Regions from separate parts of the Brevibacterium sp. MGP-B1 genome, predicted to be linked through region 1. Evidence: predicted binding sites of a transcription regulator. Region 1 holds the regulator's gene; the other holds the start of a gene.
The links. Region 1 encodes HrcA, which represses chaperone genes, less so after heat shock. Its sites were predicted from a motif close to TTNGCACTCGNNNNNNNCGAGTGCNAA; they were not measured.
Positions count from the first base shown of each region.

Region 1 (9,977 bases):
ACCTGTACCTGGCCATGGAGAACGATCTGACGATCATTCCCGTGCTCAACAAGATCGATCTGCCGGCTGCACAGCCGGAGAAGTACGCCGAAGAGCTCGCCAACCTCATCGGCTGCGAACCCGAGGACTGCCTGCTCGTGTCCGGCAAGACCGGCGAAGGCGTCGAGGAGGTCCTCGACCGCATCATCACCGATATCCCCGCGCCCGTCGGCGATGCCGATGCCCCGGCCCGCGCGATGATCTTCGACTCCGTCTACGACACCTACCGCGGTGTGGTCACCTATGTCCGCGTCATCGACGGCTCTCTGTCCCCGCGCGAGAAGATCGAGATGATGTCGACCGGCACCACCCATGAGCTGCTGGAGATCGGCGCTTCCATGCCCGAGCCCAAGGCGACGAAGGGGCTGGGCGTCGGTGAGGTCGGCTACCTCATCACCGGTGTCAAGGATGTGCGCCTGTCGAAGGTCGGCGACACCGTCACCGCCGCCGCAGGGCCCGCAACAGAGGCCCTCGGCGGTTACCGGGAGCCCAAACCGATGGTGTTCTCCGGACTCTTCCCGATCGACGGGTCCGATTACCCGGTGCTGCGCGACGCGCTGGACAAGCTCAAACTCAACGACGCCTCTCTCGCCTACGAACCCGAGACCTCGACGGCGCTGGGCTTCGGCTTCCGCTGCGGATTCCTCGGTCTCCTCCACCTCGAAGTCCTGCGCGACCGCCTGGAACGGGAGTTCGATCTCGACCTCATCTCCACCGCCCCGTCCGTGATCTACGACGTGACCATGGAAGACGGTTCGGAGACCGTGGTGACGAACCCGAGCGAGTACCCGACGGGCAAGATCAAGGAAGTCCGCGAACCGATGGTGCAGGCGACCATCCTCACCCCCAGCGACTACATCGGCGCGGTCATGGAACTGTGCCAGGATCGCCGCGGCAAACTCCAGGGCATGGACTACCTGTCCTCGGATCGTGTGGAGATCCGCTATCGCCTGCCGCTGGCCGAGATCGTCTTCGACTTCTTCGATCAGCTGAAGTCCCGGACCAAGGGCTACGCCTCCCTCGACTACTCCGATGACGGCCAGGACGCCTCCGACCTCGTCAAGGTCGACATCCTGCTGCACGGCGACCAGGTCGATGCGTTCTCCGCGATCGTCCACCGCGACAACGCCTACTCCTACGGTGTGGCGATGGCCGGGAAGCTGCGCAAGCTCATCCCGCGTCAGCAGTTCGAGGTGCCCATCCAGGCGGCCATCGGCTCACGCATCATCGCCCGCGAGACCATCCGCGCCATCCGCAAGGACGTCCTTTCGAAGTGCTACGGCGGCGATATCAGCCGTAAGCGCAAGCTGCTCGAGAAGCAGAAGGAAGGCAAGAAGCGGATGAAGATGGTCGGCACCGTCGAGGTTCCGCAGGAGGCGTTCATCGCGGCCCTGTCCTCCGACGAGCCGGAGACGAAGGACAGCAAGAAGTAAGTGCCCGCACAACCGACCGGTGAAGTCCCTCCGCGCGACGGTTCGCTGCCGACATCGGTGGGGATCGGGGCCGCCGAGCGGGGGCTGAGCCTCTACATCCACGTCCCGTACTGCCGGGTCCGCTGCGGCTATTGTGACTTCAACACCTATACCGCCGACGACCTCGGCCCGGGCGCGCCCCGCGAGGACTACCGCAGCAATCTCGCCCGTGAGCTCGATCTGTCCGTGTCCACCCTCGCCGAGGCGGGGGCCGGCGACCGTGAGGTCTCGACGATCTTCTTCGGCGGGGGCACCCCGACCTTGCTCGCAGCGGATGTGCTCGCCGCGGTGATGGACGATGTCCGCGCCCGCTTCCGCCTGGCCGAGAATGTCGAAGTCACCACCGAAGCCAACCCCGACACCTTGGACCCCGCCTACATCGCGACCCTCGCCGGAGCCGGTTTCAACCGCATCTCCATGGGCATGCAGTCGGCCGTGCCGCACGTGCTCGCGACCTTGGACCGCACCCACGATCCGGAGAAGATCCCCGAGGTGGCCCGCTGGGTCAAGAACGCCGACCTCGAACTCAGCCTGGACCTCATCTACGGCACCCCGGGGGAGTCGATCGACGATTGGCGTCGTTCTCTCGACGTGGCCCTGTCCAACGAGGTCGATCACATCTCGGCATATTCCCTCATCGTCGAGCCGGGAACGAAGATGGGCGCGATGGTTCGCCGCGGCGAACTGCCGATGCCTGATGAGGATGACCTGGCCGACAAATACGAGATCGCCGACGCAGCGATCTCCGCTGCCGGTCTGCACTGGTACGAAGTGAGCAACTGGTCGACCGGTCCCGAGACCCGCTGTGAGCACAATATGGCCTATTGGCGCAATGCCGACTGGTGGGGATTCGGGCCCGGTGCCCACTCACACGTCGGAGGTGTGCGATTCTGGAATGCCAAGCACCCCCGTGCCTGGGCCGATCGGCTGTTGGCGGGGGAGTCCCCGTCGATCGGTCGTGAGGTCCTCGACGATCAGACCCGGGAGATCGAACGGATCATGCTGGCGGCCAGGATCGACCGCGAGCTGCGTCTGGATTCTCTGGCCTCAGGCAGCGAGCAGGCGATCAGAACCTTCGTCAGGCAGGATCTGCTCGACGCCGATGGCGCCGCGGCCGGCTGGTTCCAACCGACTCTGCAGGGACGTCTCATGGCCGACTATATGGTGCGCATCCTCACCGAATATGTATGAATGAGACTCGCCCCGCCATTCGGGAACGAGTGGCGGGGCGAGCTGCTCAGCGAATCTGCCGGGGTGAGGCTGTCACTGCGCGTCAGATCACTTGATCCAGTTCGGGGTCATCGGAATGCGGTAGCCTTCACCGCGATTGGCCGCCATGCCGGCGATGATCTCGATGACGATCATGTAGATCGAGAGCACCGGCAGGAGCAGGAGGATGAGGAAGCCGATTCCGACGATCGTGAGGATTCCGCCGATCAGCCCGATGCCGAACCCCGCGATGACGCCGATGATCAGCAGGTTCAGCGACTGTGCGCCATGATGGCGGAGGAACGGCGACTTGTCCTTGTTGATGATGAAGAGGATGAGCGTGACGATCCAGCCGACACCGACGACGTAGGTGGCGGCGTGTGCGAGGTGCGACCACAGTGCGGTCGTCCGCTCGCTCTGATCGGCGTTCCAGAAGCCGAGCGAATTGGGGCCGTAGGCCGCATCCGGCAGTTCGGCCCCCATGGGCACTCCGGCGGCAGCCGACTGCGCCGAGGATGCTCCCTGGAATCCGTAACCGGGCTGAGGGTGTCCCTGCGGAGCGCTGTAGGCCTGCTGAGATCCGTAGGCCGGATTCTGCTGCTGAGATCCGTACGGCTGCTGGGCGCCACCCGCCTGCTGTGAACCGTAGCCCGGCTGGGAACCATACTGCTGCTGAGGGGTCTGCGGCTGTGAGCCGTACTGGGCCTGACCACTCTGCTGCGGCTGCGAACCCTGCTGTGGCTGCTGGGTGTACGGCTGCTGCGAGCCCGACTGCGGGGAATAGTTCGGAGGCATCGGCTGTGACTGTCCGTTGTTCGGCTGCTGGGGGTTGTCCGACATGAGAGTCCCTTCAGAGTGTGCGATCACTCCACACTAACCCAGAGAGTCCGGGTTGACCCGGAGCGTCCGGGGCGAGCGGGAATGGTCATTTTACGAAATTGATGGTGAGCGGGAACTTGTAGCCCTCGCCCTTGTTCGCGGCGACGGCCGCGATGATGTAGAAGACGCAGTAGACGAGCGGGACGATGAACGCCGCATACATGACGATGATGCCGATCCCGAAGGTCACCAGTGCCAGGATGAAACCGACGAAGCCGAAGACGAAGAGCGCACCGAAGGTGACGATCGTGTTCGTGATCATCGCGTTGAGACCCTGACGTGAGTGCTCGCGGACGAACGGCGATTCGTCCTTCTTCACAAGGAACATGATGAGCGGCATGAAGCCGAAGATGAGCGAGCCGAGGTGGGTCCACAGTGCCGTGGTCCGGTCGGGTTCGTGGGCCATCCAGAACTGCTCGGAGCCGGGTCCGTAGGCCTGCTCCGGCAGGGAGCGGGAGTCGAACATCGCCGGGTTGTGCATCTGCGGCATACCGTAGCCCGGCTGCGCGCCATATCCCGGCTGGCCCCCGTAGCCCGGCTGACCGCTGTATCCCGGCTGAGCGCCGAACGCCTGCTGCGAACCATACCCCGACTGCCCACCGTAGCCCGGCTGACCGCTGTGCGTCTGCGGCTGAGAATACTGTTGGCTCTGCGGCGCGTAGTGCTGCTGCGGACCAGAGGCCTGAGAGTAGTTCGGCGGCATCGGCCGGCTGCCCGGCTGCTCGGGGTGATACGACATGGGGATCCTTTCGAGAAACGCTTGCCATTCACACTAGCCGAGCCAAGTGTCCCGATGATGTCGGGAAAGCCTCACTCCTGTGACAGATTCGGCACACGCCGTCGGCACATGCCGACAGATCCGCGTGACCACGACGCTCCACCGCGCCGCACGACCGAAGTCACTCAGCCGACGGTGACGAAGTCGATGAGCTCCTCGACTCGACCCGACAGCGTCGGTTCGACATCGGCGATGGTGCTCACCTTCCCGAGGATGCGCACCCACCCGCGGGCAACGTCCCGATGGTCAGCATGCGGCCATCCGATGCGACGGAGGATTCCCGACTTCCAATCCTCACCGCGAGGGACGACCGGCCATTCGCGGATGCCGACGACATGGGGTTTCACCGCTTGCCAGATATCGACGTACGGGTGACCGATGATGTGGACGACATCGCGGTAGCGCGGATCGGCACGGACCGCCTCGGCGATCTTCGATTCCTTGGTCCCACTCACCAGATGGTCGGCGAGGACACCGACTCGATGGTCCCGATCCGGACCGAAGGCCTCGAGCTTGTCGGCGACATCATCGAGACCGCCCAGGGGTTCGACGACGACGCCTTCGATGCGCAGATCATCGCCCCAGATCTTCTCGACGAGTTCGGCGTCGTGCTTGCCCTCGACCCAGATCCGCGACCCACGAGCCACCCGAGCCTTCGCGCCGACCACGGCGCGAGACCCCGACGCCGTCCTGCCGGGCTGCTGCGCCTTCTTCTTCGGCAGCTGCACATCGACGGGCCGGCCCTCGAGGAGGAAGCCCGGTCCCAGGGGAAAGGCACGCACCTTGCCGACGCGATCTTCGAGCTTGACGACGACACCGGCCGTGGTCTTCTCCGCGCCGACGACAGCACCCACATAGCCGCTCATCGCATCTTCGAGAACCATGCCCAGGCCGAGCTCGACCTGGCGGGACTTCTTCGGACGGTGCGATGACGGGGAGGAGCCGGAGAGCACATCGGGGCCATATCGATCAAAAGCATTCACGGGCACCCACCATAATCAAGGACGGTCCCGCAGTCGTGCAGACCCGCAGGTCACCCCAGAAATGAATTCCGGGAACGAGAGGCGTAGAATTGGCACTCAGGCTCACAGAGTGCCAAGCGCAGGCACGGGACCGCGATGGATCGGCGAGACGGAGAGGAGATCCGCGATGAACGACAGCAGACGTGCACAGGTGCTGCGCGCCATCGTCGAGGACTTCGTCGCCACCAACGAACCCGTGGGATCGAAGGCGATCGTCCAGCGCCACACCCTCGGCGTCTCTCCCGCCACGATCCGCAACGATATGGCCGCGCTCGAACAAGAGGGCTATATAGCCCAGCCCCACACCTCTGCCGGACGGATCCCCACCGACCTCGGCTACCGGATGTTCGTCGACCGGATCGATGAGTTCAAACCGCTGACCACCGCCGAGCGGCGCGCGATCTTCCAACTCATCGACGGCGACGTCGATCTCGACGAGATGCTCGACCGCACCGTCCGCGTCCTCTCCGGCCTCACCCGACAGGTCGCGCTCATCCAATACCCGACGGTGTCGCGGGCGCGCATCAAGCACATCGAGATCGTCGGACTCGGACCCGGCCGGATCCTCGTCGTCCTCATCACCGACGCCGGCCAGGTCGAGCAGAAGACCGTGATCGTCCCGAGCCCGCTCGACGAAGACGCCGTCCGCGGACTGCGCGACCAGATCAACGCCGAATTCGCCGGACGCACACTCGCGCAGGTCTTCGGATCGGCCCCCGCCGCCGAGGCGACCGCCACCGAACCGAGTGAGCCGGCCGCTCGTGACGACTCCGGACTCAAACAGGTCAGGGCCGCCGTCGTCGACCTCGTCGCCGCGACGCGGGAAGAGCGCATCATCATGGCCGGCACAGCGAACCTCGCCCGCTCCGGAAGCGAATTCGGAGAGAAGATGGCCCCGATCCTCGAAGCGTTCGAAGAACAGGTCGTCCTGCTCAAGCTGCTCACCTCGATGGCCGAAGACCACGAGGAGATCAGCGTGCGCATCGGGCGTGAGAATACTCACGAATCATTCAGCTCGACTTCCGTCGTCGCCGCCGAATATGGTCATGACGCGGGTTCCTCGGCCAGACTGGCAGTGCTCGGCCCGACCCGAATGGACTATCCGACGACGATCTCGGCAGTCCGTGCCGTCGCCAAATACGTGTCCTCGATCCTCGACCAAGGGTAGGCCCCTTGACGGCGAACAGGGACGCCCGCAGGCGGGAAGCGCAGAACCGGTGAGCACCGCGCAAGGGCGCAGCCACCACCACGAACAGAGAAGACCACTACGTCAGGGAGAGAGAAGTTTCTGTGGCCGATCACTATGAAACACTCGGAGTGTCCAAAGACGCTTCCGCGGCTGAGATCAAGTCGTCGTACCGGAAGCTGGCACGCAAGTACCACCCGGACGTCAATCCCGGTCACGAAGACGAATTCAAAGCCATCTCACTGGCCTACGATGTGCTCTCCGACCCGGAGAAGCGCCGCAACTACGATATGGGCGGCGGCGAGAACGGTCAGGGCTTCCCGGCTGGTGGAGGATTCGGCGGATTCGGCGACATCTTCGAGACCTTCTTCGGCGGTGGCGGCGGTCAGGCCGGAGGCCCGATCCCGCGCACCCAGCGCGGCAAGGATGCCCTCGTCGGCGTCAATATCGACCTGAAGACCGCGGCCTTCGGCGGCACCGTCGACCTCGACGTCACCACTGCGGTCGTCTGCGACACCTGTTCGGGCGCCGGCACGCAGGAAGGCACGAAGATCGAGACCTGCTCGCTGTGCCACGGAGCCGGCAGCGTCCAGCGCATGACCCGGACCCTGCTGGGGCAGATGGTCACGAACCAGACCTGCAACTCCTGCCACGGCTTCGGCACCGTCATCCCGAACCCCTGCCTCAACTGCCAGGGCGACGGACGCGTGCGCAAACAGCGGACCATGAAGATCCGGATCCCCGCCGGCGTCTCCGACGGCACCCGCATCCAGCTGAGCAGCCAGGGTGAGGTCGGCCCCGGAGGTGGACCCGCCGGTGACCTGTTCGTCGAGGTCATGGTCACCCGCCACGAGGTCTTCCAGCGCGACGGCGACAACCTCCGGGCCGCCGTCTCCGTGCCGATGACCGCAGCGACGTTGGGCGCGACCATCCCGTTCGAGACCTTCGACGGCACCCAGGACCTCACCATCGCCGCCGGCACCCAGTCCGGCACCATCGTCAAACTTCCGGGACTCGGAGCGTCCCGCCTGCGTTCGGAGACCCGCGGCGACCTGCTCATCACCGTCGACGTCCTCACCCCGGACAAACTCGACGACGAACAGCGCGAACTGCTCGAGAAACTCGCCGAACTGCGCGGAGAAGAGACACCGCGCGCCCAGATCTCGACCGAGAACCGCGGAATGTTCTCCCGCATGCGTGAGAGGTTCGCCGGTCGGTGAGTCTTCCCGTCTTCCGCTCCGCCACCGCCGCCGAGGCGGTCGTCGGGTCCGCCCTCACCCTCGGTGAGGACGTGGCCGGGCATGCGGTGCGGGTGCGTCGGATCGGTCCCGGCGAGGATATCGACATCGTCGACGGAGAAGGCACACGTGTGCGCGGAACCGTCACGGCCGCCTCGGCGAACGAGCTGACGATCGACGTCGCCGAGGTGGCGGTCGAGGAGCGCACGGGCCCGCGCCTCGTCCTCGTCCAAGCACTGGCTAAGGGCGACCGGGACCTGCAGGCCATCGAAACGGCCACGGAGATCGGCGTCGACGACGTCATTCCCTGGGCCGCCGAACGCTCGATCGCCGACTGGCCGGCCAAGAAGCGGGAGAAGATGGCCGCGAAATGGGAGAACCTCCTCGGCGCGGCCTCCCTGCAGGCCAGACGAGCACGATTTCCCATCCTCCACGACCTCGTCCGCGGAGCCGCCCTGGCCAAGACCCTCAACGACGCCGATGCCGTCTTCGTCCTCCACGAAACCGCTCAGCGCAGGCTCTCCGAAGCACTGAACGACCTGATCGCGAACGACTCGGCACAGCTGCCGGAGCGCATCGTCTTCGTCGTCGGCCCCGAGGGCGGCATCAGCGACGGCGAACTCGCCGCCCTGACCGGCTGTGGAGCAACCCCGGTGCTGCTGGGACCGACGATCCTGCGCTCGTCATCGGCGGGACCCGCCGGCCTCGTCCTGGCCCAGAATTCATTGGGCCGTTGGTGAGGCATCGGACTAGGATGGAAGCACATTCAGGCGCTGCCGGTGACGGTGCGCTCACTTGCAAAGGAACATTCTGGACATCACCCCACCGAACTCGAACTCCATGAACCCCACCGACTCGGACACCGGCGCAACCGGCGACGGTGCCGCAGCCGATGACGCCGTGACGGACACCCAAGGTGCCGATCGTGACACCGTGCGACTGGTCATCCCCGACTCCATCGACCTCGTCGCATTCTTCGGCCCCGGAGAAACGAATCTGCGTGCCCTGGAGAAGACCTTCGCCGACCTCGACATCCACGTCCGGGCCAACCAGGTCCAGGTCACCGGCGAGTCGTCACGCGTCGAAGCCTTCGTCAGCGTCATCGGGGAACTCAAGAAACTCCACGCGGCCGGCCATCGCATCAACGAAGAGACGATCGAGAGGGTCACGACGTTCTCCTCCGAGGGAGCGGCCGCCTCGGCGGTGCTGGGCACGAACATCCTCTCCACCAGGGGAAAGTCGATCCGTCCGAAGACGATGGGCCAGCACGACTACGTCAGGGCCATCCGCAACCACACGATCACCTTCGGCATCGGTCCGGCCGGAACCGGCAAGACCTACCTGGCGATGGCCATGGCCGTCAACGCCCTCCAGCACAAAGAGGTCTCACGGATCATCCTCACCCGGCCGGCCGTCGAAGCCGGGGAGTCCCTGGGCTACCTGCCGGGCACGCTCAACGACAAGATCGACCCGTATGTGCGTCCGCTCTATGACGCCCTGCACGACATGGTCGACCCCGAATCGATCCCGCTGCTCATCGAGACCGGAACGATCGAGGTCGCGCCCCTGGCCTATATGCGCGGGCGCACCCTCAACGACGCGTTCATCATCCTCGACGAAGCACAGAACACGACGGCCGAGCAGATGAAGATGTTCCTCACGCGCCTCGGCTTCGGATCACGCATGGTCGTCACCGGTGACATCTCCCAGATCGACCTGCCGGGCAAGACCCGCAGCGGACTCAAGGTCGTCCGCGACATCCTCGACGGAATCGAGGACCTGCAGTTCTGCGAACTGGGCAGCAAGGACGTCGTCCGGCATTCGCTGGTGACGAAGATCGTCGAAGCCTACGACCTGTGGGGGAATGCCGAATGAACACCGAGATCCTCAACGAGACCGACGCCGAGGTGGACCTCGACGAAGTCGTGGCCCTGACCGAGTATCTCGGCGAAGCCCTGCATATGCACCCCGGTGCGGAGCTGGCCGTGACCATGGTCGACTCAGCGGCCATGTCCGAACTCCACGTCACCTGGATGGACCTCGAAGGTCCGACCGATGTGATGTCCTTTCCCATGGATCAGCTTCACCAGGGCGAGCCGGAGAAGCCGACCGAAGGTCAGATGGGCGATATCATCATCTGCCCCGAGGTCGCCG
Region 1 is NZ_CM173407.1:1,438,724-1,448,700, reverse strand. Features, by position in the region: gene lepA (translation elongation factor 4) at 1-1,472, shown strand, start outside; gene hemW (radical SAM family heme chaperone HemW) at 1,473-2,702, shown strand; gene AC3CD9_RS06730 (DUF4870 domain-containing protein) at 2,790-3,560, opposite strand; gene AC3CD9_RS06725 (DUF4870 domain-containing protein) at 3,646-4,338, opposite strand; gene AC3CD9_RS06720 (DUF3097 family protein) at 4,503-5,366, opposite strand; gene hrcA (heat-inducible transcriptional repressor HrcA) at 5,527-6,567, shown strand; gene dnaJ (molecular chaperone DnaJ) at 6,690-7,805, shown strand; gene AC3CD9_RS06705 (16S rRNA (uracil(1498)-N(3))-methyltransferase) at 7,802-8,563, shown strand; gene AC3CD9_RS06700 (PhoH family protein) at 8,664-9,698, shown strand; gene ybeY (rRNA maturation RNase YbeY) at 9,695-9,977, shown strand, end outside.

Region 2 (20,175 bases), 830 kb from region 1:
CCAGGAGCGCCTCAGTAAGTGGTGGCCCGCCGACGTCCACATCATCGGCAAGGACATCATCCGCTTCCACTCGGTCTACTGGCCCGCATTCCTCATGAGCGCCGGCATCGAGCTGCCGGGGCGCGTCCACGCCCACGGCTTCCTCTTCAACGCCGGTGAGAAGATGTCGAAGTCCGTCGGCAACGTCGTCGATCCGCTCGACCTCGTCGACGCCTTCGGCCTGGACACCCTGCGCTTCTTCCTCTTCCGCGAGTTCTCCTACGGCCACGACGGCTCGTACACGAAGGACTCGATCATCACTCGGAAGAACTCCGACCTCGCCAACGAGTACGGCAACCTCGCCCAGCGTTCGCTGTCGATGATCCAGAAGAACTGCGACGCCCAGGTCCCGCAGCCGGGCGAGCTCACCGAGGCGGACGAGAAACTCCTCGCTCTCGCCCGCGCCGTGCCCGACACCGCCCGACGCCACGTCGACTCCCAGGCCCTCCACCTCTATGTCGAGGCCTGCTGGAAGGTGTTGTCCGAGGCCAACCGCTACTTCTCCGCTCAGGAACCGTGGAAGCTGAAGAAGACCGATCCCGATCGCATGGCCACCGTGCTGTGGGTGACGATCGAAGTCGTGCGCATCATCTCCATCCTCATCCAGCCGGTCATGCCCGAGTCCGCGGGCAAGATCCTCGACCTCCTCGGTGTGCCCGCGGGCGTCGGGGAGGCCGGTGCGATGGTCCTGCCGACCGCCGTCGATTCCGGGTCCGGCGCCGAGGCGATGGGAGCCGTATCCGCGAGTGCGGCCATCGGAGTCGCCGCCGGTGCCGCCTATGCTTCGGCCGCCCTGGCACCGAATGTCGCCGAGGCCGCTGCCGACGGAATCGCCGCCGCCGAGGCGGATCCCCGGTCGTTCGCCGCCGTCGAGTTCCCGCTCGAGCCGGGCACACCCTTGCCGAAGCCCGAACCCGTGTTCCCGAAATTCGTGGAGGAGACCGAATAATGGCCTCGCGCGCCGCCGGAACCTATCCACCGGTGCCCGAACCACTCGCTCACCCCATCGTCGACACCCACACCCACCTCGACATCTGCACGGGTGTGCGGCTGCCATTGGGTGCCGGTGAGCCCGAACCCGAGGTGACCCCGGACGCGGACGAAGAGTTCCCGTCGCTGGACTTCTTCCATGACACCGCCGCCGAGGCGGGAGTCCGTCGCATCGTCCAGATCGGCTGCGACCTTCCGGCGGCCCGGTGGACGACCGCGCTCGTGGCTTCCCAGTATTCAGGCACCCCCGCCGAGGTGGCCACGGAGGTGGGATCCCTCGCCGAGGCGGCCGGCCGCCGAACCGTGCCCGCTCCTCCCGCGGGCGGTCGCACCTGGATGCTCGGGGGAGTGGCACTCCACCCGAACGAAGCCCCGCGGCTGGCCGAGCGCGGCCTGCTCGACGACGCCCTCACCGAGGTCGAATCGCTCGTGTCCTCGCATGAGCGTATGCGCGTGGTGGGGGAGACCGGTCTCGACTACTTCCGCACAGCAGAAGAGGGAGTTGCCGAACAGCAGCGCTCCTTCCGAGCTCATATCGAGATCGCCAAGCGCACCGGACGTGCACTGCAGATCCACGATCGGGAGGCACATGCCGATGTGCTGCGCATCCTCAAGGAGGAAGGCGCTCCCGAGGTCACGATCTTCCACTGCTACTCGGGTGACGAGGCGATGGCCCGCGAATGTGCGGCCGAGGGCTATTTCATGTCCTTCGCCGGCAACCTCACGTTCAAGAACGCCGACGAGCTGCGGAGGGCCGCGGCGGCCGCTCCACTGGAGCTGCTGCTGACGGAGACCGACGCACCTTTCCTCACTCCGCACCCGCATCGCGGTAAGCCGGGTGGTCCTTACCTCACGGCGATCACGGCGCGGAAACTCGCCGAAGTGCGCGGGATGAGCGAAGAGGATCTGTGCGCGGCCGTGTGGAACAACGCGGAGCGGGCCCTCGGCAGCTGGGACTGAGCCGGGCTCAGCCCTTCGTTCTGTGAGCGGGATAACGGGACGGAGCGCCGCCTCGGCGGGGAAATGTCACGAGCGGGAATGCCCCGGAAACACGGGGAACTCCAGGTCAGACACGCCTTCAGGAAACTCACACCGTTACATTTCCGTGATATTTTGCGAACCGTGTAACGAATCGGTTACAGTGAACAGGTCGATAAACTCTGCTCAGGGATATTTTTGTGATTGATTTTCTGAAGAACCGCAAGGTTCAGATCGCTGCACAGGCGGTCGTGATCACCGGACTCGTCGGTGGCACGGGCGCGGTTGTGACTATGAACAAGCCTGTGACCTTGGAGGTCAACGGACAGGCCGAAGAGATCCGAACCTTCGGTGGAACGGTCGGGGACATCCTCGACAGCCATGAAATCGATGTCGATAAGCGCGACCAGGTCAAGCCCGGTGTGGGCACCAAGGTCGACCGTGACATGACGATCACCGTCAACACGGCGAAGAAGGTTGCGCTGTCCGTCGATGGCAAAGAGACGAACGAATGGACCAACGCGAACACCGTGGGTCAGGCTCTGGCCGACCTGGGTGTGGACGCGAAGGGTGCCGATCTCAACGCGAAGGCCAGCCAGCGTCTGAAGGACGAAGGCAATGACATCGACGTGACCACGTCGAAGGATCTCACCGTGGTCGCCGACGGCAAGGACCACAAGGTCTCGGCCGCTGTGGGCACCGCGAAGGAAGCGCTCAAGGACACGGGCGTCAAGCTCGACAAGGACGACTTCCTGTCCGTGCCGATGTCCGCCGAGGTCTCCGACGGCCAGGTGCTGACCGTCAACCGCGTGAAGAACGACACCGTCAAGGACAAGCAGGCCATCAAGGCCAAGGTCGAGACCAAGAAGTCCGATTCCCTCTACGAGGGCGAGACCAAGGTCGAGTCCGAAGGCAAGGACGGCGAGAAGCAGGTCACCTACAAGGTCAAGACGATCAACGGCGAAGAGGTCAAGAAGGAGAAGAAGGACGAGAAGGTCCTCTCCGAACCCAAGACCAAGGTCGTCATCCAGGGCACCAAGAAGAAGGAAGAGCCGGCTGACACCGGCGGTTCAGACTCGGGTGACTCCGGCGATTCCGGTTCGGGCGACTCCGGTGACTCGAGCACCGGTGGCGGCTCCGGCGGCGGTTCCATGTCCACCGCTGAGATCAAGGCGATGCTGGGTGGGCCCGGATCCAAGTGGTACCAGGTCGTCGAATGCGAATCGAACTTCGATCCGAAGGCTTCGAACGGCACCCACTTCGGTCTGTTCCAGTTCCTCCCGCAGACTTGGCACTCCATGGGCGGCAGCGGAAACCCATCTGACGCAAGCCCGCAGGAGCAGTTCCAGCGTGCGAAGAAGCTGCAGGCCGAAGCCGGCTGGGGTCAGTGGACCTGCGCCTGATCTGAGATCAGGTTCGCAGCAGCCGGCTGGGGACAGTGGGCCTGCGCCTGATCTGAGATCAGGTTCGCAGCAGCCGACTGAGCGCCTGTATAGGCCATGAACTCTGGCCGCCATTGACAACAGATATCGACAACTGAGCTGAGGCGGTCAGCAAGGAGCGTGGGCCCCGAGGAGAGATCCTCGGGGCCCACGCTTTTCGGTGCCGGCACCACCTCCGCGCGGGGCCCAATCTGAACTTTCGCCCAGAGCAGGACGAATTGCTGGCACTCGAGTTGACCGAGTGCTAAGAGCGTTCTAGAGTCAGAATTAGCACTAGCACTCATTGAGTGCCAGTTTCATGAGACGGTCGAATCGCTCGGCACCCGCGACGACGAGAGGTTCATGGCATAAGCCGCCGTCTGACTCGATGAAATAGAACCCAGCGAAGGGAGAGGGCCCGATATGTCGGTCTCCATCAAGCCACTCGAAGATCGGATTGTCATCCGTCAGGTTGAAGCAGAACAGACTACCGCCAGTGGTCTGGTCATTCCCGAAACCGCCAAGGAAAAGCCTCAGGAAGGCGAAGTTGTCGCAGTGGGCCCGGGCCGCGTTGCTGACAACGGAAACCGCGTGCCGGTCGACGTTGCTGTCGGCGACAAGGTCATCTACTCCAAGTACGGAGGCACCGAAGTCAAGTACGCAGGCGAAGAGTTCCTCGTGCTCTCGGCTCGCGACGTGCTCGCCGTCATCGGCTGAATCCCCTGAACAACAACTTCACTGACAGGAGGACGAATGCCTAAATCATTGGAATTCAACGACGAAGCCCGTCGTGCACTCGAAAAGGGTGTCAACACCCTGGCCGACACCGTCAAGGTGACGCTGGGGCCCAAGGGCCGCAACGTCGTGCTCGACAAGAAGTGGGGCGCTCCCACGATCACGAACGATGGTGTGACCATCGCCCGTGAGGTCGAGGTCGACGATCCTTACGAGAACCTCGGCGCGCAGCTGGCCAAGGAAGTCGCCACCAAGACCAACGACATCGCCGGTGACGGAACCACCACCGCGACCGTTCTCGCTCAGGCCTTCGTCAACGAAGGACTGCGCAACGTTGCCGCAGGCGCCGCTCCCGGACAGCTCAAGCGCGGCATCGAGACCGCCGTCGAGGCCGTCTCGCAGCAGCTGGGCACCATCGCCCGCGACGTCGCCGACTCCTCGGAGATCGCACACGTCGCCGGTCTGTCGGCTCAGTCGCCTGAGATCGGCAAGCTCATCGCCGATGCCTTCGACAAAGTGGGCAAGGACGGCGTCATCACGATCGACGAGTCGCAGGCCGCGTCCGTCGAACTCGAGATCACCGAAGGAATGCAGTTCGACAAGGGCTTCCTGTCGCCGCACTTCGTGACCGATGCCGATCGCCAGGAGGCTGTGCTCTCCGACGCCCTCATCCTCATCAACCAGGGCAAGATCTCCAACATCCAGGAGCTCCTGCCCGTCCTCGAGAAGGTGCAGCAGGCAGGCAAGCCGCTGTTCATCATCGCCGAGGACATCGAGGGTGAAGCTCTGTCGACCCTGGTCGTCAACAAGCTGCGCGGAATCATCAACGTCGCCGCCGTCAAGGCCCCCGGCTTCGGTGACCGCCGCAAGGCCATCCTCGAGGACCTCGCCGTCCTCACCGGTGGCCAGGTCGTCACGCCGGACATGGGCATGAAGCTCGACCAGGTCACCCTGGAAGAGCTCGGCAACGCCCGCACCATCACCGTCACCAAGGACAACACCACCATCATCGATGGTGCCGGTGCCGACGAGGCTGTTGCCGGTCGTGTCGCTCAGATCCGCGCCGAGGTCGAGAACACCGACTCCGACTGGGACCGCGAGAAGCTGCAGGAGCGCTTGGCCAAGCTCTCCGGCGGAGTCGCCGTCATCAAGGTCGGCGCCGCCACCGAGGTGGAGCTCAAGGAGCGCAAGCACCGCGTCGAAGACGCAGTGTCCGCTACTCGCGCCGCCATCGAAGAGGGCGTCGTCGCCGGTGGTGGATCGGCTCTGATCCACGCTGCGAAGGTCCTCGACGGCAACGACCTCGGACTGTCCGGTGACGCACTCACCGGTGCCGAGATCGTCAAGCGCGGAGTCGTCCAGCCGCTGCGCTGGATCGCCGCCAACGCAGGCCAGGACGGCTACGTCGTCGTCGCCAAGGTGCAGGACCTCGAGTCCGGCCAGGGCTACAACGCCGCCATCGACGAATACGGCGACCTCATCGGCGCCGGAATCATCGACCCCGTCAAGGTCACCCGTTCGGCGCTGCGCAACGCCGCTTCGATCGCCGCCCTGGTTCTCACCACCGAGACCCTGGTCGTCGAGAAGAAGGACGAGGAGGACGAAGCCTGAGTCACTCGCTCGGACTGAGTCATCTCTGACCACGACAGTGGCCCGGAACATCACGTTCCGGGCCACTGCCGCATTCATCTGCGTAGTCACCCTCACCGAGGCGGCGCAGCGTCGCGACTGGACGCGGCACAGCGCCGCCACGGGGCGAGGCACAACGCCGCGGTGAGGTGGCAACGATGCAGTCGCGCAAGCAGGTCTGAGCGGGCCTCTGGCGCGCAGGATTCCACTTTCGACACACCCTGCTCTGAAATGCACACTGAAGAACCTGAGCAATTCAGAGACAGGTGTACAAAAAGCCTGATGCCACTGTGGCCCAGTCGTGTTTGCGCGCTTTGTGCCGTCTAGGGCGTGCTCGGGCGTGGGGGCGTGTTCAGGCGCGGTCGCTCTCGAGCTGAGTGCGCAGGCGAGCGAGGTCGGCACGAACCATGTCGGCATCGCGGTCGAACTCGGCGTCGTCGACACCTGGCAGACGGAACAGAGTGAAGACCGCCTCGGCGCCGGTGCCGTTGGCGAGCACCCGCAGGGGATTGTGCACGACCGTGCCGTCGGGGAAGATCACGTCGTGATCGAGGATGCCCAGCTCCGTGTGCGGGCCGAAGCGGACCTCGACCTCACCCACCGGGGAATCCGTGATCCAGAGGTCGCCCGCCTCGCGGATTCCATTGCTCAGTCCCGCCGCCCAGGCCGAAAGATTCGCGGGATCGCCGGCGAAGGTGGCCGCCTCGGCGGGGGAGGCGTCGATGGACGTCGATAGGTGGAGAGCTGGATTCGTCATCTCCCAAGTGGACCACAAGAGAAGCCGCGCGGCCAGGGAAAGGGAGCGGGCCATCGCACGCGGGCGGACCATGGCAGGCGGGACGGCCATCGCACGCGGGCCGGCCCAGAGTGCCCTCCCTCGTGCCGTTCGCAGCAGACCGTACACAGCTCGCTCACACCTACTGGCCAGTCGCTTTTCATGTTTCTGAGCGTCGATCCTCGTTAGTCTGGAAATGACAGCTTGCACCGACGCATGAGGAATCTATGACCACCGGCCCAACGATGCCCATCGCCCGACTCCGCGACGTTTCGAAGGTCTTCGATCCGAAAGGGGCCGCGGTCACGGCTCTCAGCGGGGTCAGCCTCGACATCGCACCGGCCAAGCTGACCGCGGTGATGGGGCCCTCGGGCTCGGGGAAATCAACACTCATGCACGTCCTCGCCGGACTCGATCGTCCCACCTCGGGCTCAGTCCACCTCGGCGAACAGGAGATCACGAAGCTGCGCGACGACGACCTCACCGCCCTGCGCCGCCGCCGGATCGGATTCGTCTTCCAAGCGTTCAACCTCGTGCCCACGCTCACCGTCAAAGAGAACATCCGCCTGCCCTTCGAACTCGACGACCGTCGGCCCAATGCCGACGAACGCGCCTGGATCACCACGGTCGTCCACCGTCTGGGGCTGGAAGACCGCCTCAAACACCGACCCAACGAGCTCTCCGGCGGTCAACAGCAGCGCACCGCCATCGCCCGGGCGCTCGCAACCCGCCCCGACATCCTCTTCGCAGACGAACCGACCGGCAACCTCGACGCGAAGTCCGGTCGCGAAGTCATGGCGATCATGGTCGAGGCCGTCCGCGACTTCGGCCAATCCATCGTGCTCGTCACCCACGACCCGATCGTCGCCGCCCACGCCGACCGCGTGATCTTCATCGCCGACGGCACCCCCGTGACGGAACTGAACGACACCATCACCGCCGAAGCGATCGCCTCGACCATGCTCGACATCGACGAACGCGCCGAATCCGCGGTGAGCCGATGAACCCGCTGCGCGAGATCCGAACCAACCCGCGGCAGTTCTTCCCCAGCGTCCTCGTCGTCTTCATCGCCGCCCTCTTCGGCACCGCAATCATGCAGGGCATCGCGATCCTGACCGCGTGGCTGTCGTCTGAGAAGATCATCGCCGAGTCCGAGACCGCGCAGAACTTCCTCTCGATGATCGGTGTCACCTTCTTCCTCATCGCTCTCTTCGTCTCCGCGATCGTCATCGCGAACACGTTCTCGATCATCATCGCCGGCCGCAGCCGCCAGCTGGCTCTGCTGCGCCTCATCGGGGCGTCGTCGAAACGGCTGCGCAGGGCCGCCTCGGTGGAGGGCCTGATCATCTCCGTCCCCGCCGCGGTGCTCGCCTTCGCGGCGTCAACCGGGTTGGCGAAAGCGGCCCAGAATTATCTGGGCAACGCCATCACCGAGGAGGTCGCCCTCCTCACCCCGGCCATGGCCGTTCCCGCGTTCGCCACGATCATCGTGACCTGGCTGTCGGCGTACCTGGGTGCGCGCCGCATCACGGGGATCTCACCGATCGAGGCGACCTCGCAGGCGGTGGAGGCCCGGCCCGAGGATGCCCGCGCCTCACTCGGCGGGCTCACCGCCTCGCTGATTCTGCTGTCCATGGGGGTGACGTTCCTCGTCAACTCCGTGATCGGGGCCGCCGATCATCGGATCAGCGTGATCAGCGTGGTGCTCACCGCATTCGGCTCGAGCCTGACCTTCCTCGGCATCATCATCGGCCACCCGTGGATACTGCCGCCCCTGCAGGCGGCGATGGGCTGGCTGTGCGGACGCACCGCAGTGTCCCGGTTGGCGGCCTCGACGATCGCGCGCCATCCCACCCGGAACGCGCGCACGGTCATCGGTCTCGTCATCGGCATCACGCTCATCGTCATGTTCGCCACCGCCATGACGACCTTCCGTGATCAGCTGCTGCGGTATGCCAGGTCGCTCGGCGAGGAAGGGTGGGGCGGTCTCGAGGACGCGCTGGCCACTGTCATCGACAAGTCGATGCTGTTCGCGCTCGCCCTCATCCTGTTCTCCGTGATCATTGCCGTCATCGGCGTCGCGAACACCCTCATGCTCTCCGTGCGTCAGCGCACTCAGGAGATCGGGCTGCTCATGGCGCTCGGCCAGACCCCAAAGCGCGTGCGCCGGATGATCACTGCCGAAGGCCTGCAGCTGAGCCTGACCGCCTGCCTGGTCGCCGTTCCGCTGGGAATCGGCTTCGGTTGGGTCGGCGCACTGACCCTGCTCTCGCCCCTGCTCGGCCTCTTCGCGCCGAGCGTGCCCTGGACGGTCGTCATCGCCGTCATCGTCGGCACCCTCACCGCCGTGTTCATCGCAAGCCGCGAACCCGCCCGCGCGGCCACCTCGATCAGTCCCGTCGAGGCGCTCGAAGCTGTGTGAAGTGCGGGTGCTGCGGATGGCTCCCGCCGAGGCGTAGGGCAACGCCGCGGCGATCAGCCCAGTTTGAGTTGAGCAGCCCGGTTTCAAACATGGGCTATTCAACTAAGACTGTGTAGAACTGTCGCCCGGGCCGAACCGGGTTCCGTACGTCAGTCGAGTTCGATGACGGTTCCGTTGGATCCGTCGACGCGGACGCGCTGGCCGGAGGTGAATCTGCTGGTCGCGTCGCGCACGGCCATGACGGCGGGCAGTCCGAGTTCACGGGCGGTGACCGCCCCGTGGGAGAGTGCTCCGCCGCTTTCGGTGATCACCCCGCCCGCCTGGTAGAACAGGGCGGTCCAGGCCGGGTTCGTGGTGCGTGCGACGAGGATCGCTCCGTCGGGGAATGACGAGAAGTCGGCGGGGGAGTGGACGACGAAGACTTCGCCTTCGACGGTCCCCGGGCTGCCCGCGGTGCCGGTGATGTGGTCGGTGTCAGCGTCGACTGCGGCTGTTGCTTTGCCGTACTCCCATTCGGGTGTGCGATCGACCGCGGCCTGGTAGGCGGCCTTGTTCTGTGCGGCGATCTCGGTCAGATCGGCCAAGGCGGATCCTGCTCCCGTAGAGCCCGCGGCAGAGGTGGTTGAGGTGCCGTTGGCGGTGTCCACCTCGCGGTTCGCGGCCGCGGCGTCGGTGGTGTCCACCTCGCGGTACGCGGCGTCGGCGCCCAGGTCACGGTTCTCGGCGTCGGCACGGATCGCCGTGTCGAGGTGCTCGAAGTCGATGAAGTACACGTCCGAGGCCTCAAGGAGGACCCCGGCATCGACGAGCCTGCCGCCGAGCTCCTTCAGCGCGCGCCGCATCGGCAGGGTCAGCCGCGTCGTCTGATAGTGCTCGAGGTCATCGAGTGCCGTGTAGGTGCGGGCCAGACGGATGACTTCCTGGACGAGATAGCGCAGCTTCTCAGGTGCCGCATTGACGACGACGAGTTCGGTCTCTGCCTGCACGATCTTGCGCTCCATGTCCGTCATCGGCGCGGACGGGGACGCTGTGCCCGGTCCCGTCATCGGCGCAGACGCTTCTGCCTCGGCCACGGTCCGTGCGGCGAGCAGACGGATCTGGTCGAGCACGATGTGCGGAGCCTCGACCCACGTCGGATGGTAGGCGTCGAAGTCGAGTTCACGGTGTCCGTGCTGCTCGAGGAACCGGTCGAAGGGTGCTTTGAACTGCGGGAACCTCTCCAGCTCCGTGACCCCGGCCTCACCATGGTGGGCCTCGAGCGCAGTGAGCAGATCAGCATCGGCGGCGACAAGCTGCGACAGCTCGCGCAGCTCGGCGTTGACCTGCGATGTCTTCGTCTCCGTCGACGCCATGAGGCGTTCGAAAACGACCTGTGCCTGATCCTCGTCGAGAGCGAGCGAGAGCATGTGCTGCAGAGCCGCATAGAGTGTGCCCTGGGTCAGCGAAATCGCGATGTTCGGCCGGAAATACTCGGTGCCGAGGTCACTGATCGCAATGACGTGATCCCACACCTGTGCCAGCGACTTATCTTCCAACACCTCGTTCGACAGGCGACCGATCCCGATGAGATACGTGTCGAGATCACGCATCCACTGCACCGGCAGCTCCTGCACCCACCCGAACTGCCGGGCGATCTGGGGCAGCGACTCGGTGATCGTCTCGACGCTGGAGAGCATGTTCGTCGGCAGCCGACCGGCGTAGAGATCGACCGCGGTGTGATTGCCGTAGATATAGAAATCGCGCATGACGAACCATTTGTCGTCGAACGGCGGCAGCCCCATGAGATCGAAACTGTGATTGAGCGAATGGTGGAACCCGGCCTCCACGAGATCCCAGGTCAGCGGTGTCACCGGGGTGGGGAATCGCTCCGCGGACTCATCGCGGGTCCACCGCGGAGCCACCCGCGTGATCGGCCGCGACTGCAGCAGGTAGAGATCGCCGTCGTGCAGCGCCCATTCGATGTCTTGAGCGAACCCGAAATGGTTCTCCGCAGCTACCGCGAGCTCAGCGACCTCTTTCGCCTGCGCCGTTGTCAGCGCCGGACGCGTGCGCTGCTCCGCGCCGAGGTCGACGACCGTCGTCCGCGCACCGTCGCCCTCAGCGAGGTGGTCGCCGCCCCGACCGTCACCCTCACCGAGGCCGTCACTATCGCCGGGGCGGTCGCCCCCGACGTCGTGGCCGCACCCGTCACCCTCACCGAGGCGGTCGCCAGCTCCGTTCCCACCGCCGCTCATGATGAGTGCGGTGGGCTTCTCGGCGATCTCGGCTGCGACCTGCTCGCCGGTGTCCCGGCGGACTCGGAATTCGTCGACGGGTTCCTCTCCGCCGACAACAGTCTCACCGAGGCCGAATGCTGCGTTGATGAGCACCTCATCGGTGTTGCCGCGCACCGGGTCGACGGAGAACGCGACGCCTGCGGCTTCGTCGGCGCCGACGGAGACCATGAGCTGGACGACGACGGCCATCTTCGCATCATTCTGATCGACGCCGAGCTGCCGGCGATAGCGGAAGGCGTGCTCGTTCCACAGGGAGGCATAGCAGTCGCGCACCGCCTCGGCGATGGCGTTGGTTCCACGCACACCGAGGTAGGTGTCGTGCTGCCCGGCGAACGCGGCACCCGGCAGGTCCTCCATCGTGCCCGAGGACCGTACGGCCACGGCCTGCCCGGTCAGGCCCTCCTCGGCGACGGCTTCGTCGAATTCGGATAGCCACGTATCGGGGATGGGGGTGGAGCGGATGAGGTCGGCGATCGACTCGGCGGGGGAGTCGGTGCCGATGAGCTCGGCGATGTGCGACTGCAGTGGTGCGATGAACTGGGAATAGGCGTCGGCGGTGACGATGAAGCCACCGGGCACAGGCAGGTTCTGCGCGGACTTGGCCAGGCTTGCCCCCTTGCCGCCGCTGCGGGCCAGCTCTGTGGCGAGGGGATCGGTGAAGCGGAGTGTGAGGCTCATCGGGGCTCCTTCGGATCTGCGGTTCACGAAACTGTTCATCGGGTGCGGTGCGGTGCGGTTCGTCGGGGGAGGTGGGGTTGAAGGGTCGATGCGGTTCGTCGAGCAAGGGCGGTTCACAGTCGGATGCGGCGGACCCCCAGCAGCAGCCAGCCGAGCACCCCGCTGAGGACGCCGACGCCGATGACCGCGGGCCAGAAGAACGCCGCGATGATCAGCACCGGTATCCAGACCATAACCGCTGCGAAGCCCGCGAGGATGCGAAAGAATGTGACAGTATTGCGACCGTCCGCGCGTGACCCGGCAACCGCGGCGGCCACAAGGATCGGGGCGAAGAGCCACAGAGCCATGAATCCGACCCACCGGATGAGAGGGTAGGTCCGCGGCCTGGCGACGGTGTTCGCGGAGGTGGTGCGGCCCTCGGCCTGGTCGGCCGAGGTGGCGCCGACTTCTCTGGGAGCGACCGAGCCGGCCGCGTTCTGCAGTTCGAGAAACGCCTGCGCATAGCTCGCCGAGCTGCCGGGAGTCCTCCGCGCCCGGTCGAGGGCACGGGCTTCGACAGCGGTGAACGTCGCTTCGTCCGGACAGTTCACCGACACATCGTCTAGAGCCGACCCCATCGCCGAGGCGACCGCCGCCTCCCATTCCTTGTCCTCCCTGCCGTCGCGGTCGGGAATCGTGACCGAGGGACCGCGGACCACCTCGGCGCGGGAGCGGAACCGATCCGGGGTCGAATAGAACAGGCCCACGGGGATGACCTCGACGTCGATGCCGTCGTCGATGAGGGCACACGCGATCCGGGCGGCGCCGGACTTGTACGGCTGCGGACGGTGGCCCCACTCGCTGCTGGCCTCGGGGAAGATGCCGAGGTCACCGCCTCGGCGCAGGTGGGCGAGTCCCGCCTCGACGGGGCTGGCCACAGAGGCGGGATCGAGTCCGTAGCGCTCGACGTCCTTGGGGCGGACGACGGGGATGCCGGCGATGAAGAGGCGGAGGAACCAGTGGCGCAGCAGCTGGATCGAGACGAGGAACTGAGCGTGCGGGAACGCTGCGAGCACCTGGTGGCCGTCGATCGCTCCGTTGCGATGGCTGGCGATGATGAGGCGCGGTCGCCGGGAGGGACCTTCACCGGGCGCGGAAGGAGAGTCAGCGGATGCGGTGGGACGGTCGGTGCCTGTGGTGGGGGCCGCCTCGGCGGGGGACGGGTTTGCCTCGGCTCGGGCAGAAGTGGGTGCCGACCGTCCCTGACTTCCGCTGAGGTCGAGCACGCGGATGCGGCCGAAGTACACGGTGCGCATGGCCGCGTTGATGATCCGGTGGCGCAGGCTCAGTGAGGCATCGCTCATGACACCAGTCCACCACAGGTTCGGGCGGGATGGGACGTCCTGGCCATGCAATCGGCGACCGGCCAGGACGTCCGCGGGTCTCGGTCTTTGCGGCGTAGTCCATTCGTTCCAGATTTTGTTATCGGTTTCTCTGGAATGCACAGCGAAGATAGTGGGTAATTCAGAGAGACCAGTCCCGATGTCCGTCTGCCGGCGGCTAGGGCGTGTGGGGGAGTGCGGCAGGCCTCGGGGAGCCTGTGATGTCAGCCGGCCGCACGGGGTGCACCGCGGCGAATGGCCCCGTTTGAGGTGCATAGCACGTGTTTGAAACTGGGCTATTCAGCTCAGACTGTGTAGTGCTCAGTCGCGGCGGTGAGCGGAGACGCAGCGGCGGCAGTCTGCAGCAAGAAGTCGCGACCACCGGGGCCAGCCGCGGCGGTGAGCGGAGACGCAGCAATCCGCAGAGAGTCCGGAGTCGGCAACCACCGTGTATGATACAAGATGCCTTGAAGTCAACGCAGTGGGAGAACGGAGATCCGATGCCGATGGTTGGAACAGTGGGAATGGTGAGTGCGGTGTCGATGGCCGTCTACGCATGCATCATGCTGCTGGTCTTGGCTGTGCTGATCGTCGGCCTCACGGTGTTGCTCAAGCTCAACCGTCGACTCGGCGAGGACAACCTCGAGCGGGCAAAGGCGAAGAAAGCCGCGGAGGATTCCGAGGCGAATGGCCCCGTTTGAGGCGCATAGCCCGTGTTTGAAACGGGGCTATTCGACTTCAACTGGGCCGCAGCGCATCCATTCCAGATTTCGGTACAGGTTTCTCTGGAATGCACAGCGAGGAAAGTGAGCATTTCAGAGAGACCAGTCCCGATGTCCGTCTGCCGGCGGCTAGGGCGTGTGGGGGAGTGCGGCAGGCCTCGGGGAGCCTGTGATGTCAGCCGGCCGCACGGGGTGCACCGCGGCGAATGGCCCCGTTTGAGGTGCATAGCACGTGTTTGAAACTGGGCTATTCAGCTCAGACTGTGTAGTGCTCAGTCGCGGCGGTGAGCGGAGACGCAGCGGCGGCGGTCGACGCGCATGACTCGGCCGCGATTGCGCAGGCGGCGCTGAACACAGTCCGGCGGTCCGTCGAAATCCGGTCGCGGAGTGCGAGAGACGACAGCAGGTTTGTGCTCGAGGGCGAATGAATCGGTTTCCCATTCCGGGGCGCGTCGCGCACCGAACTCAGAAGTTTCGATGAACGACCGGAACTCCGCGACCAGGCGCTCCTGCATGTCATAGAGGCTCTCATCGTTGCCTGGGTAATCGAGGAGGACTTCAACGGCCTCCCCGGCGACGACGATCCGCGCGAAGAGCCGACGCTCATCTTCGGTATCGCGGAGCATCGCGATGCTGTCCCACTCGTGATCGGCGAACATCGCGAGAACGATCGGAGTGACGACCTTCTCGCAGAGGACATCCTGCGTGAGTTCGATGCGGTCCATGTGTCCCACCATATGTGCTCAGTCGTCGGGAGTTCGAAGGCGTCTCGGAGTTTTGCGGAAACCGCGGCCGATCTGCGGTATGCGGCAGACTTCGTGCGGTTCCACGCCAATGCTTCCGCGACCGCGAAGACGAGGCACCGCAAAGACTGGGACGAAGACGGCACCGCAAAGACCGCGACGACGACGGCGCCGCATAGACTTGACCCCATGCCGCTCAGTCCGCTTCCGCCCCGAGAAGGAATCTCGGCGACCGCGCTGCGCGCCCCCGGCGGCAAGGCCACCCATGCGAAGAATCACCTGCCCGTTCCCGATTCGATCGGTCAGTGGCTCGAATCCGAATTCCCCGAGGCGGCCCCCGAATCCCGACAGGCGCTGCTGACAGATGGGGACATGCGCGACGAGGCGGGGCTCCCGGTGACCTGGGACGATCCGGTCATTCCCGGCGGGTTCTACTTCTTCCACCGTCCGGTCTCACCCGAAGAGCGAATCCCGTTCGAGGTCGGGATCGTGTTCGAAGACGAGGACCTGCTCGTCGTCGACAAACCCCATTTCCTCGCCAGCACCCCGAACGGACGATTCGTCCGCGAATGCGTCGTCACCCGTCTGCGCGTCGACCTCGACCAGCCCGATCTCGTCGCCATCCACCGCCTCGACCGGATCACCGCCGGACTGCTGGTCCTGTCGAAACGGCCCGAGACACGCGGCCGCTACCAGCGCCTGTTCCAAGACCGCCGGGTCAGCAAAACCTACCGCGCCCTGGCACCGGCCCCACCGCCGGAGCTCGAATTCCCGCTCGTCCGCGAATCGCGCCTGGTCAAACCCGTCGGCGGCCGGCAGGTCCTCGAAATCGCAGGGGAGCCGAATGCGGTCAGTCGGATCCGCCTCGTGCGCACGATCGGAGCAGCACAGGGACACAGCCCCGGCGGAACTCGAGCGGATACGGATATCTCGGCACCACCTCGGCGAGGGGGAGCTGACGGTTCCCCGTGCGAACGGACTGTGGACGGGAACGGAGCACCACCTCGGCGAGGGGGAGCTGACGGTTCCCCGTGCGAACGGACTGTGGACGGGAACGGAGCGTCGCCTCGGCGAATTGCCGCGATTGCCGAGTACGAACTTGCGCCGGTCACAGGCAAGACGCACCAGCTGCGGGTGCACATGAACGCGCTCGGTCTGCCCATCCTCGGTGATCCGGTCTATCCGGTCGACCTCGCCCCGGACCCCTACGACTTCTCATCACCGCTGCAGCTGTTGGCCGCGGAGATCGCATTCGATGATCCGCTGACGGGGCTGAGCCGGCGATTCGAGAGCGGACTCGAACTCGATCCCGCCGCGGTCAGCTCCGATCCAGGCGAAACCCGGTAGCCTGGTGTTATGAGTCCACACGCCCCCGGATGCACATCAGAGGCCATCGTCGCCCTTGTCCGCACCCGCATCACCGACGGTGAATACCCGGCAGGAAGTCCGGTCCGCGATGGTGCCTTGGCCAAGGAATTCAACGTTTCGCGCAACACCGCCCGCGAATCGCTGAGCCTGCTGCGCCACGCCGGGTTGCTCACTCAGGAACCCAACCGGGGCTTCTTCGTCTCCACCTTCGGTATCGACGAACTCAAGGACCTCTACCGTGCCCGCCGGGTCTTCGAGATCCGCGCGGTGCAGGAATCCCAAGATGCCACCGACGAGGCGATGGCCGCCGTCGAAGCCTCCGTGGTCCGGGCCGAAACCGCGCCGAAGAACGAAACCTGGGCCGATGCGCAGGAACACTCGGCATCGTTCCACCGCGCGATCGTCGGGCTGCTGGGCTCGCCGCTTCTCGACGAGTTCTACCTCAATCTCATGGCCCGACTGTCGACGACGTTCTCGCGCTCGCCCGAACCCGGCAAATACCACTCGCACTGGGCGAACCCGCACCGGGACATCCTCGAGAAGATGAAGTCCGGGGACCGGCAGGGCGCCGAAGGACTGCTGCGCATCCACCTCGACGACTCCGAAGCCTCGACCCTCGACCTCGCACGGTCAGTGGGGGAGGGGCGCTAGCGCTTCCGTGAGGATAGGGCGGCCGGCCACCTGCTTCGGTGAGGGATTGACGATGAGCCGCCTCGGTGAAGGTTTCGTGCACGAATCCGACAGCTATTCCTGTGTAGTCAGTCTCACAGTGCCCGGTGCTTGAACCCATAGCGGTCGACTCTCTCGCTCCGATAGCATTGAGCCACCGTATCTTCGCGTCGAAAGGCTGTCTTCATGGGAAACCCTGAGCAGGAATCACAGGCCGCAAACGATCCGTTCTCGCTGACGGGACTCACGTATGACGATGTCCTCCTCCTGCCAGGCGACACCGATGTCATCCCCTCCGAAGCCTCCACCGCCTCCCGGCTGACCAAGGAGATCGAGCTCAACATCCCGCTCGTCTCCGCGGCGATGGACACCGTGACCGAATCCCGAATGGCGATCGCCATGGCCCGCATCGGCGGCCTGGGCATCATCCACCGCAACCTCTCCGCCGAGGATCAGGCGAACCAGGTCGACTACGTCAAGCGCTCCGAATCGGGCATGATCAACGACCCGCTGACGATCACTCCGGACAAGACGCTGGAAGAGCTCGACGAGATCTGCGGCAAGTACCGCATCTCCGGACTGCCCGTCGTCGACGAGAACAATGTGCTCGTCGGCATCGTGACCAACCGCGACCTGCGCTTCGTCACCCGCAGCGAATTCCCCACACGCACTGTCGCCGAGACGATGACGAAGATGCCGCTGGTCACCGCACCTGTCGGCGTGGCTGCCGAGAAGGCGTTCGAGCTGCTCGCCGAACACAAGGTCGAGAAGCTGCCCCTCGTCGATGACAACAACGTCATCCAGGGCCTCATCACCGTCAAGGACTTCGTCAAGACCGAGGAATATCCGCTGGCGACCAAGGACGACGAAGGCCGCCTGCGCGTCGGTGCCGCCGTCGGGTTCTACGGAGATGCCTACGAGCGTGCAGGACTGCTCGCCGAGGCGGGAGCCGACGTCCTCGTCGTCGACACCGCGAACGGCCACGCCCGCGGAGTCACCGACATGATCAAGAAGATCAAGTCGGACCCGGCGTTCTCCGCCGTGCAGATCATCGGCGGTAACGTCGCCACGAAGGAAGGCGCGCAGGCGCTCGTCGAGGCCGGCGTCGATGCCGTCAAGGTCGGCGTGGGGCCCGGATCGATCTGCACCACCCGCGTCGTCGCCGGTGTCGGCGTCCCGCAGGTCACTGCCGTCCACCTTGCTGCTCAGGCCGCTCAGGCCGCCGGGGTGCCGGTCATCGCCGATGGCGGACTCCAGTACTCCGGTGACATCGGCAAGGCCCTGGTCGCCGGTGCCGATACCGTCATGCTCGGCTCCCTGCTGGCCGGATGCAACGAGTCGCCGGGCGACCTCATCTTCGTCAACGGCAAGCAGTACAAGGCCTACCGCGGCATGGGTTCGCTGGGCGCGATGGCTCCGCGCAAGGGCAAGTCGTATTCGAAGGACCGCTACTTCCAGGCCGATATCGCCACCGACACCGACCTCATCCCCGAGGGCATCGAAGGCCGAGTCGCCTATCGCGGTCACCTCAAGCAGGTCGCCCACCAGCTCACCGGTGGCCTGCGCCAGACGATGTTCTACGTCGGCGCACGCACCGTCGGCGAGCTCAAGGCAAAGGGCAAGTTCGTCCGCCTGACCACGGCAGGGCTGAAGGAAAGCCACCCGCACGATATCCAGATGACCGTCGAGGCCCCGAACTACGTCGTGAAGTGACGTAGGCAGGCACCTCTGGCTGAGATGCCTCTGGTCGATGAGAAGCCGCAGCTTCCGCGTTTGCGCGGAGGCTGCGGCTTCTTGCTTGTGTGGTCGGCTGAGGGCGCGGGGCGAATTCTTGGCTGTTCAACGGGAAGCTGTGACTCTGCAGTGCCTGAGCAAATTGTTGGGTCGCAGTGCCTGGGCGGAGCGGTGCCTGAGCAAATTGTTGGGTCGATCCACGGTGTTCTGCGGTCTGAAACCACCGTGGATCGACCCAACAATCCGCGATCACCGGGGTGCCCTTGGTCTCACGATGCTGGATGACACACCCCGATGTGACGAATGCCACTCGTTCATTTTCCGGCCGATGCACCCGTAGTGCGAACGGTCGCCTTGCCTTGGGAGCGCTGGGCAGCGGCGGTATCGGCCCTGGTCAGAGGTCTACATCCGTAGTCGTCGAATTCGGCCAGAGGCTCTTCGGAAACAAATGAACTTAGGGTAGGTTTCCCTAATGCGAGCCGCGCTTCGCGGTGCGCATCATCGAAGGAGGAAACCTCACAGTGACGACTTCTCTGCTCTACGACACCGAAGCGACACCCATCTCAGCACCCCTTCAGACCCCCGAAATCCCCCACACCGATGCCCTCCTCGGCGCCCACAGCGCAGACGAGTACACATCTCTCATGCACGACGTCGTCGACTCACTCGGCGATCGATTCCGCACAACTGAGCGGGCCGCCTCGGCGAAGGATCGCTCCGGACTCCAGACCGCCGTCGACGCCGTCGACCTCGACACCGCAGGCGTCGGCAACGCCGAAGCCCTGCGCGAAGTCGACGCCCTCTACGCCGACAATGCCGTGTGGTTCCACCACCCCAGCTACGTCGCCCACCTCAACTGCCCCGTCGCCGTGCCCGCCGTCGCCGCCGAAGCGATGCTCGCCGCCATCAACACCTCGGTCGACACCTACGACCAATCCGAGGTCGCCACCCTCATGGAACGCCGCCTCATCGACTGGACCTGCGGCCACCTCGGCTTCACCGGCGGCGATGGAATCTTCACCTCCGGAGGCACCCAGTCGAATCTCCAGGCACTGTTCCTCGCCCGCGAAAACGTCCTCGCCGAGGCGGCGGGACACGTTGAGGCCGATGACGCCGAATCTCGCCGAGGCGGCCCTGACCTGGGCGCGCCCAACCGCCGCGACCTGCTGTCCCGGCTGCGGATCCTCGCCACTGACCAGGCCCACTTCTCAGTGTCCCGTGCGGCATTCCTCCTCGGCCTCGACGCCGAGGCGGTCGTGACCGTCCCGACCGACCAGTCCGGCCGCATGAATGCCGAAGCACTCAATGCCAGCCTCCTCGCCATCGAGGCGAACGACCAGATCCCCATGGCCGTCGTCGCCACCGCCGGAACCACCGACCTCGGTGTCATCGACCCGCTCGAGACCATCGCCGAGGTCTGCGAATCAGCGAACGTGTGGCTGCACGTCGACGCCGCATACGGCGGCGGGCTGCTCTGGGCCCCGGCTCGTGCCCACCTGCTCGACGGGATCTCCAGGGCCACCTCGGTGACCATCGACTTCCATAAGACGTTCTTCCAGCCCGTGTCCTCATCGGCCCTGCTCATCAGGGACGCGAGCCTGTTCGCGCCGACGATCCACCACCACGACTACCTCA
Region 2 is NZ_CM173407.1:2,266,439-2,286,613, reverse strand. Features, by position in the region: gene metG (methionine--tRNA ligase) at 1-988, shown strand, start outside; gene AC3CD9_RS10370 (TatD family hydrolase) at 988-1,989, shown strand; gene AC3CD9_RS10365 (ubiquitin-like domain-containing protein) at 2,208-3,410, shown strand; gene groES (co-chaperone GroES) at 3,852-4,145, shown strand; gene groL (chaperonin GroEL) at 4,182-5,774, shown strand; gene AC3CD9_RS10350 (SRPBCC family protein) at 6,145-6,549, opposite strand; gene AC3CD9_RS10345 (ABC transporter ATP-binding protein) at 6,795-7,571, shown strand; gene AC3CD9_RS10340 (FtsX-like permease family protein) at 7,568-8,989, shown strand; gene AC3CD9_RS10335 (PEP/pyruvate-binding domain-containing protein) at 9,139-11,943, opposite strand; gene AC3CD9_RS10330 (lysophospholipid acyltransferase family protein) at 12,057-13,286, opposite strand; gene AC3CD9_RS10325 (hypothetical protein) at 13,772-14,005, shown strand; gene AC3CD9_RS10320 (hypothetical protein) at 14,299-14,751, opposite strand; gene AC3CD9_RS10315 (pseudouridine synthase) at 14,959-16,116, shown strand; gene AC3CD9_RS10310 (GntR family transcriptional regulator) at 16,126-16,788, shown strand; gene guaB (IMP dehydrogenase) at 16,993-18,519, shown strand; gene AC3CD9_RS10300 (pyridoxal phosphate-dependent decarboxylase family protein) at 19,062-20,175, shown strand, end outside.
Region 2: groES (co-chaperone GroES) is a predicted target of HrcA. The motif match lies at 3,671-3,697, and genes of this name have one in related genera.